Regions from separate parts of the Trichococcus shcherbakoviae genome, predicted to be linked through region 4. Evidence: riboswitches for the same ligand, from Rfam matches in the RefSeq annotation. Region 4 holds a riboswitch; each other region holds the start of a gene.
The links. Region 4 has a riboswitch for thiamine pyrophosphate ahead of thiT (energy-coupled thiamine transporter ThiT). Riboswitches for the same ligand answer to the same signal wherever they lie in the genome.

Region 1 (4,423 bases), 1.1 Mb from region 4:
GATGGCACAAATCGCCCCTTTTTCTGCCGGAAATTCCCTAAAATAACAAGTAGGGAAGGCGCTACCCGTTTTAGCTGTGATTATAATGAAACCGTTTTACGGAAGGGTGGGATATTGCCTGTTTGGACGAAAAAAGGATATGGAGGGATTAGGGAATGAGACGTAAGACATTCAGCACTATTTTTACATTAGGGATAACGGCAGGCTTGCTTGCCAGTTGCGGTTCCGGAGAATCGGCGGATCAACAGGATTCAGCCCAACAAGAAAGTGTGCAATCGGCCGCTGCTTACGATGGCGTCGTGAAGACCAGCATCTATGTAAAAGGCTATGAAGGAGGACCGGGTGTACCGAAACTCATCATCGAGTTGGAGGATGCGGTCGACAGTGTCGATCCTAGTGGCTGGCAGGTCATGACAGCCGGGGCGAAACGCACGGTTACGGACGTCTACACATCCGATGAGAACGGGAATCCGCAGGAAAATTCAAACTTCATCGCGATCGATATGGAGACCGGCTTCAATGATGCGACGTTCAGCGTGATCGGATCTCCGTTCACCTACAATACGACGACATCGATGAATGAATGGTCCCCAGCTTATGAGGTCGCAATCGCTGCGCCTTCGATCACGATCGAGGATGAGGACTACTCTTTGAGCATCACGGAGGATGCCGCAAACAACCGCATCTCCCCGGATACCGATTTGTTCACGGCGAGAGGGACTTTCAGTGGCACCTACGTGAATCCGATGACGGATCAAGAAGAGGAATTGACGCTTTCGACAGCTGCCTATGAACCGGAAGGACTTGCCGAAGGGGAAGCGAATCCGTTGGTCATCTGGCTGCACGGCCAAGGGGAAGGCGGAACAGATCCCGACATCGCCATCCTTGGAAATGAAGTGTCCGCATTGGCAAAAGAGGAGATCCAGTCCTATTTCCAAACCGATGACGTGGCCGGTGCGTATGTTCTGGCTGTCCAAGCGCCTACCTATTGGATGGATGAAGGGGATGGAACGAACGGGAACGGCAGCGGCATCTCCCGATACACGGAAATCTTGATGGATACGATCAATGATTATGTCGCTGCGCATCCGGATGTCGATACCGACCGCATCTATCTGGGAGGTTGCTCGAACGGCGGCTACATGACCATGAACATGGTCATCCAATACCCTGCCTATTTTGCAGCGGCTTATCCCGTCTGCGAGGCGTATGCTTATTATGAATATGAGCGGAACAGCGACGGCACCTACGTGAAAACGAATGATGAAGCTACCGGAACATCGAGTTTTGTGAAGACAGATCAAGTTTGGTTTACAGAAGAAAAAATCCAGGCGATCAAAGACTTGCCGATTTGGTTGGTCCAATCTGCGGATGATCCGGTTGTCGTGCCTATGAACTATCTGTTGCCGACTTACCAGGCACTTATCCAGGCGGGAGCGGAAAACACTTGGGTTTCCTACTTTGAAACGGTTGAAGGAACGGACAGCCTAGGCACTACTTACCTAGGTCATTTCTCCTGGATCTACTTGTTCAATAACCAGGTAACTGGTGTCCAGGATAAAGCTGCTATCATTGCTTCGACTGACGCTGAAACGTTCGGCTTCGAAGCAAGCAACGCTACCGGAGGCGGCGCGGCGGCAGCGACAGTCGGCGAAACTACTTATACAAATATTTTTGAGTGGTTGAACGATCAATCGAAATAAAAAAATCATCCTTGAATAAGGATGGCGCATATGCTAAGATGATGACATAACTGCATACGAAAAAAGGGAGCTTGTGTCAGCAGGCTGAGAGGAAGTAATCAACTTCGACCTATTACCTGATTTGGATAATGCCAACGTAGGGAAATAACATTGAATGATTCTATTCAGCGGGAAATGCCTATTCGGACATTTCCCGCTTTTTTTGTCGTCGCATCAAACAAACTATTTGGAGGTACCCCATGTTCAAAACGCTATTCGAAAATGTACAGCGACAGACGCCGCTGGTCCATTGCATCACCAATTATGTCACCGTCAATGATGTCGCGAATGTCCTCTTGGCTGCCGGAGGGTCCCCGATCATGGCGGATGCCCCCGAGGAAGTCGCGGACATCACAAGCATTTGCACCGCCCTGAATCTGAACATCGGAACACTGAACAGCAGAGCCGTGGAGTCCATGCTGCTGGCAGGGCGCCAAGCTAACGCGCTCTCCCATCCTGTCGTTTTGGATCCGGTCGGCGCGGGGGCATCCTCTTTCAGGACCGAAACGACACTCAGACTGCTGGAGGACATTGCCTTCACCGTGATCAAAGGGAACATTTCGGAAATGAAGACGATCCATGCCGGCAGCGGCACAACGAAAGGCGTCGATGCCGACATCAGCGATGCCGTGACCGAGGAGACGCTCGAGGCAACGGTCGCGTTCGCCAAACGATTGGCCGACCGGAATGATGCGGTCGTCGCGATCACCGGAGCGATCGACATCGTTGCGGACCGGGACAAAGCCTACATCATCCGCAACGGGCATCCGCAGATGGCGAAGGTGTCCGGAACCGGCTGCATGCTGTCGGCAGTGATTGCTGCCTATTGCGGAGCCAACCCGGAGCAGTTGCTGTATGCCACGGCGGCAGCGGTATGCCTGATGGGAGTCAGCGGCGAGCTGGCTTACGAAAGGATGATCCGCAATGCTGCAGGGACGTCATCCTACCGCAGCTACATCATCGATGAAATCAGCAAGATGTCGGCAGAAAAACTGGAAGGGGGCGCTAAAATTGAGACTAGATAAGAACGATTTGCTGCTTTATGCGGTGACCGATCGCCAATGGCTGGGGAACGCGTCCTTGGCGGAACAACTTGAAGAAGCCATCCAGGCGGGCGTTACCGTCGTGCAATTACGCGAGAAGGAATTGGATTTCGATGCCTTTGTATCCCTTGGCAAGGAACTGCAGGCCGTGGCCAAACGCCACCGCGTTCCTTTCATCATCAATGATGCGGTCGATGTAGCCTTGACGCTGGATGCGGACGGCGTTCATGTGGGGCAGAGCGATATGCAGGCGGGAGACGTCCGCAGCCGGATCGGCGAGGGGAAAATACTGGGCGTTTCTGCCCATTCCGTCGAAGAGGCGCTGACGGCGGAACGGAACGGGGCCGATTATCTGGGTGTCGGTGCCATCTACGGGACAGCGACGAAGCTGGATGTCGACACGCTGTCGATCGAAACGCTGCAGCAGATCTGCCAGGCGGTGAGCATACCCGTTGTGGGGATCGGAGGCATTGCTGAAGGGAACATCCTCAAGCTGAAGGGCAGCGGCATCGACGGGGTTGCCGTCGTATCCGCCATCTTTGCGCAGCCTGACATTACCGCGGCAGTGAAGAGGCTTCGCCCGTTAGCCGAAGCGATGGTGCAACCATGAAACTGGAAGCAGCCATCTTCGATCTGGACGGGACGTTGCTGGATTCCATGCCGATTTGGCAAGGATTGGGAGAAAATTATTTGCTTCAGAAAAAGGTGCAGCCGGCTTCGGGTCTGCAGGATGCGTTGAAGACGATGAGCCTGCAGCAAACCGCACAACATTTTCGAGCGGCCTACGGATTGCACGAAGATGAAGAGACAATCATTGGGGAAATTGAAACGCTGATTGCCGATCTTTACCGTTATGAAGTCCCGCTTAAAGCCGGCGTAGCGGAATATCTGCAGACGTTGCAGGATAAGAATGTGAAAATGTGCATCGCCACCGCGACCGAAAGAAATTTGGCCGAGAGCGCCTTGGAACGTTTGGGCATCAGGGAATACTTCAGTACCATTCTGACCAGCAGTGAAGTAAAGACGGGCAAAGACAATCCGCTCATTTTTCAGCGGGCGTTCGAACAGCTTGGGGCTCCCCTCACGAAGACCGTCATCTTTGAGGACGCCCTGCATGCCATCGAAACGGCAACAGCAGCCGGATTCCGGGTGGTCGGCGTCTATGATGAGAGTGCCGCACAATATAGGGAGCGCATCGAAGCATTGACGGAGCAGTACATCTATTCATTTTCGGATTGGAAAGGATGAGCAAAAATATGAAAACAGTATTGACGATCGCCGGTTCGGACAGCAGCGGCGGAGCGGGGATCCAAGCGGACCTGAAGACGATGATGGCGCATAAAGTCTATGGGATGAGCGTGATCACAGCGCTGACGGCACAGAACACGACGGGGGTTGCCGGAATCATGGAGGTGACGCCTGAATTTGTGGCGCAGCAGCTGGATTGCGTCTTCAAGGATATCCGGCCGGATGCGGTGAAGATCGGCATGGTGTCGAACGCCGCAATCATCAAAGTCATCGCGGAGAAGCTGGTCGAATACAAAGCGGAGAATATCGTCGTGGATCCGGTCATGGTGGCCACTAGCGGCAGCAGCCTGATGCAGGACGATGCCAGCCAAGCTTTGCGGACGCTGTTGT
Region 2 (4,423 bases), 1.4 Mb from region 4:
CGCTTTAATGATTATTTCCATGATCTGTAACCTACTTTCCGTTTTTCTTGTATACTGTCTGTCCATAACTGATTGTCCGCTCAACCGCAAAAGTCTCCGAAAGCAGCACCATATCGGCATCTTTCCCCGGAGCGATGCCCCCTTTTCGCACCAGACCGAATTCGCGGGCCTGATTGACCGAACTCATCTTCACCGCATCCAAGATGCTGCAGCCGGTGAAGGCGATGATGTTCTTGAAAGCCTCCTGGAATTCCAGCACACTTCCTGCCAGATTTCCGCTTTCCAGACGGGCTTGTCCTTCTTTGACGATGACTTTCTGTCCGCCCAATTCACTGATGCCATCGCCCATCCCTTTGGCACGCATAGCATCGGTAATCAATTCGATACGGTCTGCGCCTTTTTGTTTGAAGGCGATCTTCACCATTTCCGGATTGATATGCAGGCCATCGACAATCATTTCCACGTAGATATTCTCCTCCAGGAACGCATGTCCGGTTACACCCGGCTCACGGTGATGAAGTCCCCTTTGCGCATTAAAGAGATGGGTGATGTGTGTTGCTTCGGATTGTTGCAATTGGCTTCGAACCGCATTTGAATGCCCTACCGAAAGCACGATGCGGCTATCTAGGCAATACTTTTCGAAGTCAGTCGCATCACTCGTCTCCGGCGCATAAGTGACCAACCGGATCAAGCCTCCGCTCAAGTCCTGCCACTTGCGCATTAGGGCAGCATCCGGCAGTTTGATGTGTTCTTCCGGTTGCGCTCCCTTAAATACTGCGGAAATGAATGGCCCTTCGAGGTGGATGCCTTGGATGACCGGATTTTTTTCCGCGGCCTTGCGGATGCCGGTCAACGCCTTTTCGATATTTTCAGAAGATTGCGTCATCGTCGTCGGAAAATAACTGGTGATTCCTTCCCGGTGCATCGCCGCAATCATCCGATCGATGCCCTCCGCATCGCCGTCCATGTTGTCCACACCATAGCCGCCATGGCTGTGGATATCAATGAAGCCGGGCACCAGCCTGCTCTCAGATGCGTCGATCACTTCCTCGCCTGATTCAGGAACGTATTCCGACATCTTACCGACTGTGCTGATTTCTTTTCCAAACCGGACAAACCCATCGGCGATGACCGTTTCTCCCGTATACACTTCTGCATGGATGATTACTTTTTTCATTTGTCTTTCCCCTCTTTGATTATGACCTGAATTTTTTTCATGAAAACACAGGCTATGCGCGCCACTTGCTATTCCGTTTTTTTTGAATAACCCTGTACATTTGCTCTCGTCAGATCCATGTTGTATTGGAAATCCTTGTCCTGCAGCAGGAGTGTCGAAATCACATCGATCAGGTACACCATCCCGAACTGTGTATTGACGAACACCGTGTTGTTGACGAACCGCGAGTGGTAACCGAAGCAGGTGACATCCGCTAGCTTCGTCAGAGAACTGTTTTTGAAGCTGGTCAGCGCGATGATCTTCGCTTTTTTCTTTTTCGCGATTTCCAATGACGCAATCAACTCCGGCGTTTCCCCCGAATTGGAAATGGCGATCACCAATTCGTCTTCCTTGATGATCGAGCTGTTGATGATCATCAAGTGGGAGTCGGTGACCCCAGTGACATTCAAGCCCATCCGGATCAAGCGTTGCGCCAATTCAGCGGCCGTAAATCCGGAACTGCCGATGCCGTAAATCACGGTTTTTTTTGCATTTTTGATCCAATCGACAACCGTTTCGATTGCTTGATCCTCGATCATCTGATTGGTTTCATCGATGACTTGCGTATAGTAGCCATAAATATCATCATAGACGGTCGGCATTTCTTTCAATTGCTGGTTGCTTGTCACTGAGCGCAACGCAATCTTCATATCCACAAACCCATCGATGTTGATATGTTTGCAGAAACGGGTGATGCTGGACGTCGATGTATCCACCTTCGCCGCTAAATCCTTGATATTCATATTTTTGATGGAAGCTTTGTTCCGGAGAATGTAATCCGCGATTTTTTTCTCATTTGCGGAAAAAGCGGAATACTGGTTTTGGATTTCCTCGATGATTGTCATTGCTTGTTGCCTCCTGCTGTGCGCAAACGCCAAAAGCGAGGTACGCATTTTTGACTTCGCCTTTTCTCTACGCTGATAGAATAACACATGAAAATAGTTTTTTCAATTATTATTTAATGAAAATTATTTTCTTTCGCATTAATGTTAGTCGCCTGCTACCATGCTCACCCGTTTACCGGTGGAGAACAACGGAAATAATCGCCAGCTTCGATCAGCGGCTATATCTCGGAGAACGGCAAAAAAACAACCGGTTCACGTTCCGGTTGTTTCTTAGTTAATTTATATAACAGCCTTTTCTTACGTTCTGTTCCGGTCCAACACGCTTCTTTTTCCCATTTCCAGGATGATGAAATAAGCCATACCCGCTCCGATGGCGGAACTGATCGCGAAGCTCGGCAAAAAGAGCATCAATGCGGCTTCCATGCCCATAAAGAACTGCGCCAGCAAAGTGCTCGCCAACGACCCCAGGATTCCGGTGCCAATCCATTCACCCAGTGCCGCGTAACCGAGCTTTTGCGTTCTGGCATAAAACAGACCTGCACAAATAGCCCCGATCATGCTGCCCGGAAAGGCAAAGACGGTCCCTGTCCCCAACAAGTTGCGCAGCACGGAAACGCCGAAGGCCTGAAGGACGGCATATCCGGGTCCTAACCAGACAGCAGTCAATACGTTCAGCAGATGCTGCATCGGTGCTACCTTTGCAATGCCGATCGGGATGACAAAGATGCTGTTGCTGACTACCCCCATGGCGATGATCAAGGCAGTGGTGACTAATTTTTTTGTGTTCATAATGTTTTCCCCTTTTCAGTTTGAATGATTCCTTTTTAATCCTGACCTATGCGAGCCGTTCCCCCTCCTCCCTGAATTGAATGAAAATAAACAGACACCTCCCCTGAGATGTCTTGGATATACGTACGGATTCCAGACCAAGCTCAGTTCCCTCCGCCAGTACGAACTGGATCAGGTTTGAAGGGTTCCGACAGTGTCGGTCTCAGCGCAGTTGCGCACCCCTACTGAAATTAAAAAACGCTATATAATCTGATGCGAAAATCAGAAAATATAACGTTTTGATGTCTATTATGCGAATAGTCAAACGCCACATTCCCTACGCTAGTATGAACTAGATCAGGTACAAAGAGTTCCGACAGTGTCGGTCTCAGCGCTTACGCGCACCCCCAGTGTTTCTCATTAAATTCTAACCAATAACCTGTGGAAACGCAACCCTATTCTGAAGCTTCTTCTCGTCTTGCGCTCGGATCCAGCACGATGACTTTTCCGAAACTGTTCTGGCTCTGCAAAAAGGCATGGGCTTGGGCAACCTTTTCGAGCGTGAAAACCCTCTCCGGATCCACCGCAACGCCTTTCCCCTCAATGTAAGCCAGCAGTTCATTCAACTTTTCACCGGAAACTTCATTCGAATGGAAAGTAGTCAAGTAGCTGTTGTGCTTCAATTCCATGATGGGATCGAAATCCTCCAGAAACCATTTCCCGCCGAGTTGACCGGTGCTGCAGACAATGCCAGCTTCCCGTATATGGGAAAGGCTGTCCTTGATCGTCGCGGGCCCAATCAATTCCAGAATCTTGTCGAAAGTCTCCTCGGTATCCAAAATGCCGTTGCGATCTTCGACGTAGTCGGTGAAGCCGGCTTCCTTCAGTCTCTCGCCCTTTTCGGCTTTTCGTGTGCTTCCGTAAATCCTGATATCGGGGAATTGGGCTCTGATTAACTTGGCAAAGGCAACCCCCACACCGCTCGTTGCCCCCCGAACCAAAATCTGATCGGACGATTGGATCCGCAGATTCTTCATGGAACCGAAAGCCGTATAGTAGGTTTCCGGAATGGCAGCCAGTTGGGACCAAGGCAGATCGGTGTGGACGGGATAGATTTGGTCATTCGGCAACAAAGCATATTCCGCATAACTCCCGTCGAATGCTCTCCCCATTTCCCCCATGATCGACACCACTTTTTGACCGAGCGGCAATCTCTCTTCGTCGGTCGAACGTTCCACAATCCCTACACATTCAATCCCTAAAATGCGGGGAAACTTGACCGAAGGGGATTTCCCCTCTCGGGTAAAGATTTCCGAATGGTTGATGCCGAAGCCCATGACCTTCACGAGCGACCAGCCTTCCCGGATTTCCGGAAGAGGAACTTCCTCATGCACCAGTTTTTCCGGTCCACCCGCTTCATGCACTACGACTGCCTTCATTCTTCCACCCTCTGTCTTAATTTTTCATAATGATAACATGCAGCTGGGGCTGCCGGATTGCGTACCGCAAAATTTCTTGTAGGCACAGGAATCGCACAAAGTCACGGCGTCGGTTCGAAAAAGCGGCACCGATTCGCCCTGGGCAACTTCCGTCA
Region 3 (4,423 bases), 1.1 Mb from region 4:
CTTTTTTGATCGGTTTCCCCTCCAACTCGTAGTCCCCGCTCGTTTTGATGAACTGCATGACGGCATGCAGGAAAGTACTTTTCCCGGCTCCATTTTGGCCGCGGATGATGATCCATTCACCCGGATAGGCCGCCAGCCCGGCTCCTTGAATCTTTATTTCCCCATTACGGAAGCCTTTGAAATCACGCAATTCCATCAGCGGGCTTTGCAATCTAAAGGACTTTTGCTCCCGTTGCAACGGCGTTTCTGCCAGATGCCGGTCCCACACCCCCGGAAACCAGATGCCCTGCTCCTTCATCTCGTCCTTGTGGGCCGAGAAGATTTCTTCGTTCGGTCCATCGGCGATGATGCGGCCGGATGCATCGAACAACACGAGCCGTTCGGCGAATGCCAGCACATGATCGATTTTGTGTTCCACAATGATGACCGTTTTGTCCTTGCAGACATCCTGCAGGACCTCCCAGATCGCTTCCGTTCCTTCCGGATCCAGCATGGCGGAGGGCTCATCCAAAAAGAGCACTTCCGGATCCAACACCAATACCGAGGCGATCGCCAGCCGTTGCTTCATCCCTCCGGAAAGGCTTTCGATGGGGATATGGCTGTCCGCCAGCTCCAAACCCACTTGCCGGAGCGCAAAGTCTATTTTGGCAGCCATCTCTTCGCGCGGAACCGCCAGATTTTCGAGCACAAAAGCGAGTTCTTCATCGACATAGGGCATGCAGAATTGGCTGTCCGGGTCCTGAAAAACATAGCCCCAGGAAGCCGGCGTCACGAGCTTTTCGGCCTTCATCGGCACTTCGATCGATTGCGGAATCAGCCCGCTCAACACCTGCAGCAGCGTGGATTTGCCGCAGCCGGACGGCCCCAAAAGCAGCACTTTTTCGCCTTCAGCCACCGAAAAGGAAAGGTCCTTGAACAACAAATCGGCGTCGCCGGGAAACTTCAACTTCAGCTTTTCCACATACGCTCGCTGCTCCATTTCCGCCATCCTCCTTAATCCATATCTGTGAAATCTTCAGTCGAAAGCGGACGGACAAGGTTCGTCACGCCGGTATCCTCCAGGACTTCCGCCAAGTAGTAGGCCAGCACCCCGGCAAAGAAAATCGAGCCGGCAAAACGGGCCAACAAATACAGCGCCAAGTTCCAAGCAGCCAACTCAGCAATCTGCCCGTTCAACGCATCCACCACTAGCGAACCCACGCAAGATGCCGAAGCTGCCAAAGCGGCAACCTTCAGGTCAAAACGTTTGTAACGGAAGGCCATGAACACTAATTCCGCAAACAATCCTTGCACCACGCCGGAAAGCAAGACGGTCAGACCCCATGGCGACCCCAAAAGGAATTCACCTGAAGCCGCAGCGATTTCCGCCAACAGCGCCACACCCGGTTTGCGGATGATGAAATAGGCGAAGGTACCGGCGATGAACCACATGCCGTACAGCAGCTGATCAAGATGCAGACCCAACGGCTGCACCGCGTAATAAACCGTTCCCCACAGGATGTAGACGATCCCGAAAGCGATGGCGATGACGATCGTCACCAAAATATCTGTAAGCTTCAATTCTTTTTTCATTTTCTCTGTCTCCTCTTTGCGTTTGATTTTGTCGCTCAGTTCTCCAACGGTACCGGCCATGTTTCCATGCGATAGGCCATTTCCCAAAATGCGTATTCGTACTGGCTGCTGATGATGAAATGTTCTTTCATCCTTTCACGGTCCGCTTCGGTTGCAGATGTAGCGATCTTATCCAGATGCGCAATCTGTTCATCCACCCGGTCCTGAAAATCCTTCCCGCCATAGGTAGCGATCCATTCCTGATAGATCGGTTCTTCAGGTGCCGCGTCAATGAAGGCGTCGCCGATTTCGGCATAAAGCCAGTAGCAAGGCAGAACGGCGGCGATCACATCCCCCAAATGCCCCGAGTGGCCGGCATGATAGAGATGGGACGTGTAGGCGTATGTTGTGGGCGCGGGTTTGAAACACTCTTTTTCTTCCGCGGTGATGCCCAGCCTTTTCGAAAATTGTTCATGCAGGCCGATTTCGGCGCTGTACGTATGCTTCGCGAAGTCGGCGAACTGGTTGGTCGTCGCAATATCCGGTGCTTTGGCTGCGCCGAGCGCCAAAATTTTGGCGAAGCGCGTCAGGTAATAGGAATCCTGCTGGATGTAAAAACGGAAATTCTCCAACGGCAAGGTGCCGTCCCCGATCCCTTTCACAAACGGATGCTCCATGCTGGCTGCCCAGATCGGTTCTACCGCTTGGCGGATTTGTGCTGAAAATGTCATTGCTTTCCCTCCATATGCTGTGAGCGCTCCGCAAGGGTCCCGACTTATCCGAACGGCCGCTCTTGATTTTTGCAAACAAAAAAACCACTCTCTTCCCAACGGAAAAAAGTGGTTGTATGTTCCTTATGCAATAGGGACTTACTTAGCCAAAAGAGGCTGCCACTTCCCTACGCTGGTACAAACCAGATCAGGTTCTAAGGGTCTCGAAGTCCTACTTCGATCTCAGCTTTTTGGCGGACAGTCATCCGCCGGTAAAGCACCCCTAGTGGTAAAAAGAATATTCAGTTCATTTGCTATTGTTCTAATCGTATCATAATTTTTCCGGAAGTCAACTCGTTCTGTTGCACGAAACGTTACCGTTTCTTGTATTTATTCACCATATGCAGCCAACAACGCTTGTCCGTCTGCTTCAAAAACCTGCAATGCCTGCAGCGCCAAATCCTTGTTCATCATGTTATTCAGGACATCCGGAGGGATCGTGGCAGTATGCGCGCCCGACTCCAAAGAATCGATGACTTGTTGGGAATTTTTGAAGCTCGCTGCCATGATTTTGGTCTTGTAGCCTCTGGCATCGATGAACGTCCGCATGGAACGGATCGCCTTGAAGGGATCGATCGCATTGTTCAGCATCCTGTTCACATACGGTGCCAGATAATCGCATCCGGCTGCGGCGGCCAGGATCCCCTGGTCCGCAGAATAGATCAGTGTCCCCAGGATCGCTCTTTCCGGATCGTCCTCTTTCACTTTTTTGATTGTTTCCAAGCCTGCTTGTGTAACGGGAATCTTTATCGAAAGTCGGTGATTTGCATCAAATGTCTTTATTGCTTCATAATCGGCAAACATTTCTTCAGAAGTCGTACCCAGCAATTGTACAAAAAGTTCCGTCGGCTCCAAAGCCAATAAATCTTGTAATTGTTTGAAGCGACTGCCGGAACCAGTCGACAAAATCGTCGGGTTGGTGGTGACTCCTTTCAGAAATCCGCTTTTCAAAAAACTTCCGATTGCTTTGATGTCGTTCGAATCTATGTACATACGCTACTACCCCACAGTTTCAGTGATTTTGATGATGGTGCCTTCCGCGATTTCGTTCACTGTTTTGTGTTCAACATACAGCGAGCCTGCCAATTCAGCGACTGTTTCTCCGCTGAAGTTAATGGTGATGTGCCCCAGATCCCTGAGGTTTTTGTTGACCACATCACCCACTGCTGTGACGCGATAACTATCGTCGCCGATAACCAACGCGTGTCCTAGTTGAATATCCTGCTCCAGTGCATTTTGTTCGATCAGGAAGCAATATGGCCGCAATGCTTCCGGAGCATCGTCTCCGAACAATACCATCATATCCTCAGCTAAAAACTCCTTAGCGTTAGGTCCGATTTCTGTGACTACCGTTGAATAAATTGACATTTTTCTTCACCTTTTCCGATTATTACTTTTTATTTACGAGGCAAAGCGGGCTTGTCCCGCTTTTCTTCTTTTTTAATATAGTCCGAAGCTTGCTAACCAAGCGACGAATACGCGGGGCACACCGTTCAGGAATCGAGAATAAAGAACGGATGGTACGCCGACTTCTACTGTTTTGGCTTCTGCTTCTTGCAAGCCTAACCCGACTGGAATGAAATCGCAAGCATTTTGTGTGTTGATGGCGAACAAAGCCGGTAAAGCTAAGCTTGGTTCGATATTGCCTTTGCCGATTTCAACACCGATTAATGTTCCGATAACTTGCGCGATTACAGCACCAGGTCCCAATAGCGGAGAAAGGATCGGCAAGGAGCAGATGAACCCAATGACCATCAAGCCCCAGACATTACCTGCCAATGGAATCATCATTTTCGCGAACAGATTGCCGATTCCGCTGCCTTGGATAATACCGATCAGCATCGCTACAAAGGCCATGAACGGGATGATTGTCTGCAAGACTGTCTGCACCGCTTCACGGGCTGATTGCAGCATGATAGCGATCCCTTTACCTGCAGCCAAACCGATTTTTGCCACTACGCTGCCTTTTTCGGCATTTTGTTGCGTCAGTTTTTTGTCTGTAGTGTAAGCGACTTTCTCTTCTGCCACTGGTTCTGCAGTTGCTACGCTTGCTGCCGCTACATTTGCTGTCTCGCCAGTTACTTGGATCTGATTCAAGCCAA
Region 4 (4,423 bases):
GTAAGGGCTATCCTTTGACATTTTACGGCGGCTTGCATACAGTTAAAGCAAAGTCACTCACTATTGTAACTGCACAGAAACAAGGGGGTACCGATAATGACGACGATAATGATCACCGGCGCAAGCGGTAATATAGGAAGAGTTTTGGTGGATCACCTGAAGAAGAGCTACGAACTGACCTTGGTGGATGTCCATTTCCATGACGTCGAGCCGGCCCTTTTGGAGGGTACCATCGTCAAAGAATTGGACCTCACTGTCGTCGGCAACTGGGATGGCCTGCTCGAAGGGATCGATTACGTCATCCATCTGGCCGGAAACCCTTCACCCGATGCCGTTTTCGACGATGCGCTGATCGGGTTGAACTACAAGATGCCCTACTACCTGTTCAAGGAATCATCCAAGTACGAGAACTTTGTCAAGCGCATCATCTTCGCCAGCTCTATCCATGCTGTCAGCGCCTACCCGAAAAATGTGCAGGTTCCGGTCGATGCACCGGTCCGCCCCGGCGACCTTTACGGCGTTTCGAAAGTCTATCTGGAGGGTTTGGCCAGCCATTTCGCCTTTACCAAAGGCCAGGAATCGATCGGCATCCGCATCGGCAACTTCAATGAAAATATCGACGACCCGATCACCGATGAAGCAGGTTTGTCCGAATACCTGTCTCCAAGGGATTTTTGCCACTTGGTCGACTGCGCCCTGAAAGCGAAGCTTGTTGAGCCATTCTTGTTGGTGAACGGACTTTCCGACAATCGTTTCCCGCGCCTGGACATCTCACAGGCGCGCACCGCCATCGGTTATCGGCCGACAGATGATGCCTTTGTGCTGAAGGGTTTCTTTAAGGATGATAACGGCGATCCCGTTGAACTATCCGAAGAGCATTGAGCCGTCGATTTATGAACAATTTTCCGTTTTTGCACGGTTTCGCCTGCATCCGCCTCCAATAGCTATTGAAGAGCCATAAACGAACTGATATGATGTTCTTTGGAGACAAAAGATGTTTCAGATAGACGGAAGGATGTACAACAAATGGCGAAAAAGAACAAAGGCAATCAGATCCAGCGCAAAAATGTGACCCCAACAATACCGGAACTGCATAAAAATAAACAAGCAGCGGCAAAGAAAAATCTGCCGGTGGATGAAGATCCAACATTGCAAAATTCCTTTACTTACACGATGTACGGTATGCTTATAGGCGCTTCAATCGGCTACTTCGCGGGCAACCTGACGATCGGCTTCGGTATCGGCACAATAATCGGTGGCCTAATCGATTCCTACCTGAATACCCAGAAGAAAAAGAAACGCGAAGCCATCCTGAAGGCACAGGCAGAAAAAGAACTGAAATAGGTAGTTTTGCACAAAAGATTGTTCAGGCCGCCGTTTTTTCGGACGTGCCTTTGTGCAGCGTGAATCTTGCATAACGAAATAAACTGTAGTAAAGTTAGCTGTAACTAAATAAACCGTTTCACAAAGGGGTGCCTTCATGGCTGAGATTGAACTTAGATTCTGACCCTTCGAACCTGTTCGTTAGCACGAGCGTAGGGATTGTGATTGAGAATTGAAATTCATTCTCCTCCTTTGTTGATGGTGTATTATGCCCAAAAAGGAGGAGTTTTTTATGTCAAAAAATCTGAACATCTGGATTGAAGGGACCATCATCGCGGCTTTAGCGACAGTGTTGTCTTTGATCCCTTTCAATATCGGCCCTAGTTTTTCCGTAACGGTAGGAGCGCCGGTCATGATTCTTTATTGCCTGCGCCGCGGTCTGGTTCCCGGTTTCTTCGCCAGTTTCCTGTGGGGTGTGCTGCACATCCTGATCGGGACTGCATACATCCTGACACCGCTGCAAGGATTCATCGAATACTTCATCGCCTTCGGTTTCACCGGTTTGGCCGGCCTGTTCACGCCTAAAGTCCAACAAGCAATCGCTGATCAAAACCAAAAGTCATTGGTGTGGCAAGTCATTTTGGGCACCATCGTCGGCACGGTCGGCCGCTACTTCTGGCACACAATCGCCGGCTACTATTTCTGGGGATCCTACGCCCCTGAAGGCTGGAGCGCATGGTTCTACTCGATTACGCTGAACGGCGCCAGCGCATTGGCGACCGGCGCATTCACGATTATGGTACTGGCCGTCATCGCGAGGACCAACCCGCAATTGTTCGTACCGAAAAAATCGGCGCGCGGGTACTGAGCGGCTGCCGACCAATTAGTTATTAACGGGGTGCGTCGGCTGTTTAGCTTAAATCACTAAAGGAACTGTCGACGAACCAATTTTAGTCGTGTAATAAAAATCAACAAAGCAGAGGCAGCCTCCATTTTCGAGGCTGCCCCTGCTTTATTTTATTATTCTACAAGCCCGGATTGGCGTTCCAGTGTGAAACCCTTCCCGGCAACCTCATGCACCTGACCGATGATCACGAAAGCAAAAGGATCAATATCGTTGACCAAGGCGTTGATGGCGGACAGTTTACGCTGCTCGATGACGCACAGCACCGCTTGCTGCTGCGCCCCCTCGAAAGCCGTTTCGATATTCACCAGCGTCAGACCGACGTCCTGCACATACAGCAACGCTTCTTTGATTTCCTCAAACTTTTTGGAAATGATGAAAAGCTGCATCTTATTTGTCCCGGTTACCATAACTTTATTGATGACGATGGACGTCAGGAACACCATGATGAGCCCGTAAAGGATCTGTTCCATGCTGGAAAAGAACGCCTGGATCAGTAAAAAAATGACGTCGAACGTGTACATCCCGACCGCAACCGGAATGCGGAAATGCTTGTTCAGAAGCAACGGCGGAATATCCATCCCACCTGTTGAAGCACCGACCTTAAAAACAAGCCCGACACCCAACCCGCAGAGGATCCCTGCATAGATTGCCGAAAGCAAAATATCATCGGTCATGTCCTGCAAAGTGGGTATTGTCCGGAAAAAAGTCAAAAAAGTCGGAAAAATGATTGTACTCAGAATCGTCGTCAAGGCGAACTTCTTGCCCAACAAGGCGGCCCCAACGAAAAACATGAAGCCGTTGAATATCAGCACGACCGAGGAAATGTTCAATCCGAAGAAATGATTCAAAATAATGGCAAGCCCCGTCGATCCCCCAGCAATCAGATTTTTCGGCAAAATGAACGCCGCAATCGCAAATGCGACAATAACGTTTCCAGCAATGACTGCAACTATCGGTTTTAATGTATGTAAAAGCTTCAAACAAGCCCCTCCTTTATTTAGGATAACCTTCAGTAAAAAGATATCCACGACATTATAACAGATATATGCTGGATGGAAAGCGTAGTAGCACATTTTATAAACCAAAAATGAAGTGCCCGGTCTGTAATGAAAGGATATAAACCGCTCAGCAGGAAGTGGTCTGCCGATTAATACTAATATTGGAGGAATATGATTATGGCTAAGAGGTTCAAAGGTGAAGACGGTAAAGTGTATATTGAAAAGAAACCATTTTACAAAAAATAGTGGGTCTGGTTAGTGGTAGTGCTGATTCTAGGAATTGGATCACTGCGGGGAGAAGACACTACAATCCCGAGCGAATATAAATCCGCTTCAAATAAAGCAGATTCTTATGCCCATACGATGCATATGTCCAAGGCCGAAACATATGATCAATTAATTTCAGAATTTGGGGAACAATTTACTCCCGAAGAAGCTGATTATGCAATTTCAAATGTGAACTAATAAAACCAACAAAAAAGGATTTCCGACATCGATGTGATGAAGGAAACCCTTTTTTTGTATTATTATGCGGCCAAGAAGACTCGAACTTCCACGGGAGATACTCCCACCAGCCCCTCAAGCTGGCGCGTCTGCCATTCCGCCATGACCGCAAAACCAACTATTTCATTATACTTTTGAAGTGGTTTTCTGTCAACGAAAGTTGCAAAATATTTTGTTTGATCATTTTTCAAAAATACCCTCCGAATAGCAAAATATTGATGGATAAAAAGGACATCATCATTTTTGACTTCGTCTATCGGAACAGATACAGCCGTTCAATCTTTAAGCAAAGTGATTTTCTGCCGACGATTTCGCAAAAATATTCACAGGCTATGCAGGATAAGCTGATGGACGTCTGGTCCTCAAAAGTGACATGGCCGAACACAGACTGAGGACATATACAAAAATATTTACCAAAAAAGCGTCGTAAAGCCCCTTGCTTTAGCTATGGGGATATAAGACGTGCACTCAGTTGTGTTATGTGGGAATTCGCTGTATAATCAATGTATGGAAAATAAAAAATATAAATCAAATCATAACATCACTTATTCTTGTACCTACCATGTTGTCTGGTGTCCAAAATATCGGCGAAAGGTCCTTGTCGGACCAGTAGCGGCACGCTTAAAGGAGCTCATTGTAGAAACGTGCACCGGTCTATCCGTCGAAATTCAGGAAATGGAGATCATGCCAG

Region 1: linked by a shared signal. The riboswitch ahead of thiM (hydroxyethylthiazole kinase) and the one ahead of thiT (energy-coupled thiamine transporter ThiT) in region 4 are both predicted to bind thiamine pyrophosphate.
Region 2: linked by a shared signal. The riboswitch ahead of thiW (energy coupling factor transporter S component ThiW) and the one ahead of thiT (energy-coupled thiamine transporter ThiT) in region 4 are both predicted to bind thiamine pyrophosphate.
Region 3: linked by a shared signal. The riboswitch ahead of tenA (thiaminase II) and the one ahead of thiT (energy-coupled thiamine transporter ThiT) in region 4 are both predicted to bind thiamine pyrophosphate.

The regions. Positions count from the first base shown of each region.
Region 1 covers NZ_OY762653.1:1,679,924-1,684,346, forward strand. Annotated here, with positions in the region: gene ACKPBX_RS08030 (prolyl oligopeptidase family serine peptidase) at 156-1,703, shown strand; TPP riboswitch at 1,757-1,863, shown strand; gene thiM (hydroxyethylthiazole kinase) at 1,943-2,767, shown strand; gene thiE (thiamine phosphate synthase) at 2,754-3,395, shown strand; gene ACKPBX_RS08045 (HAD family hydrolase) at 3,392-4,033, shown strand; gene thiD (bifunctional hydroxymethylpyrimidine kinase/phosphomethylpyrimidine kinase) at 4,042-4,423, shown strand, end outside.
Region 2 covers NZ_OY762653.1:1,981,702-1,986,124, reverse strand. Annotated here, with positions in the region: gene nagB (glucosamine-6-phosphate deaminase) at 1-21, opposite strand, end outside; gene nagA (N-acetylglucosamine-6-phosphate deacetylase) at 32-1,177, opposite strand; gene ACKPBX_RS09530 (MurR/RpiR family transcriptional regulator) at 1,246-2,061, opposite strand; gene thiW (energy coupling factor transporter S component ThiW) at 2,359-2,850, opposite strand; TPP riboswitch at 2,982-3,083, opposite strand; TPP riboswitch at 3,146-3,248, opposite strand; gene ACKPBX_RS09520 (zinc-binding dehydrogenase) at 3,285-4,268, opposite strand; gene ACKPBX_RS09515 (DUF5131 family protein) at 4,293-4,423, opposite strand, start outside.
Region 3 covers NZ_OY762653.1:1,742,433-1,746,855, reverse strand. Annotated here, with positions in the region: gene ACKPBX_RS08370 (ABC transporter ATP-binding protein) at 1-979, opposite strand, end outside; gene ACKPBX_RS08365 (ECF transporter S component) at 994-1,572, opposite strand; gene tenA (thiaminase II) at 1,608-2,282, opposite strand; TPP riboswitch at 2,430-2,556, opposite strand; gene ACKPBX_RS08355 (transaldolase family protein) at 2,652-3,314, opposite strand; gene ACKPBX_RS08350 (PTS glucitol/sorbitol transporter subunit IIA) at 3,321-3,689, opposite strand; gene srlE (PTS glucitol/sorbitol transporter subunit IIB) at 3,762-4,423, opposite strand, start outside.
Region 4 covers NZ_OY762653.1:610,777-615,199, forward strand. Annotated here, with positions in the region: gene ACKPBX_RS02885 (NAD-dependent epimerase/dehydratase family protein) at 97-882, shown strand; gene ACKPBX_RS02890 (hypothetical protein) at 1,027-1,344, shown strand; TPP riboswitch at 1,459-1,559, shown strand; gene thiT (energy-coupled thiamine transporter ThiT) at 1,616-2,191, shown strand; gene ACKPBX_RS02900 (YitT family protein) at 2,344-3,210, opposite strand; gene ACKPBX_RS02905 (Ltp family lipoprotein) at 3,487-3,693, shown strand; tRNA gene ACKPBX_RS02910 (tRNA-Leu) at 3,759-3,842, opposite strand; gene ACKPBX_RS02915 (hypothetical protein) at 3,951-4,124, shown strand; gene tnpA (IS200/IS605 family transposase) at 4,240-4,423, shown strand, end outside.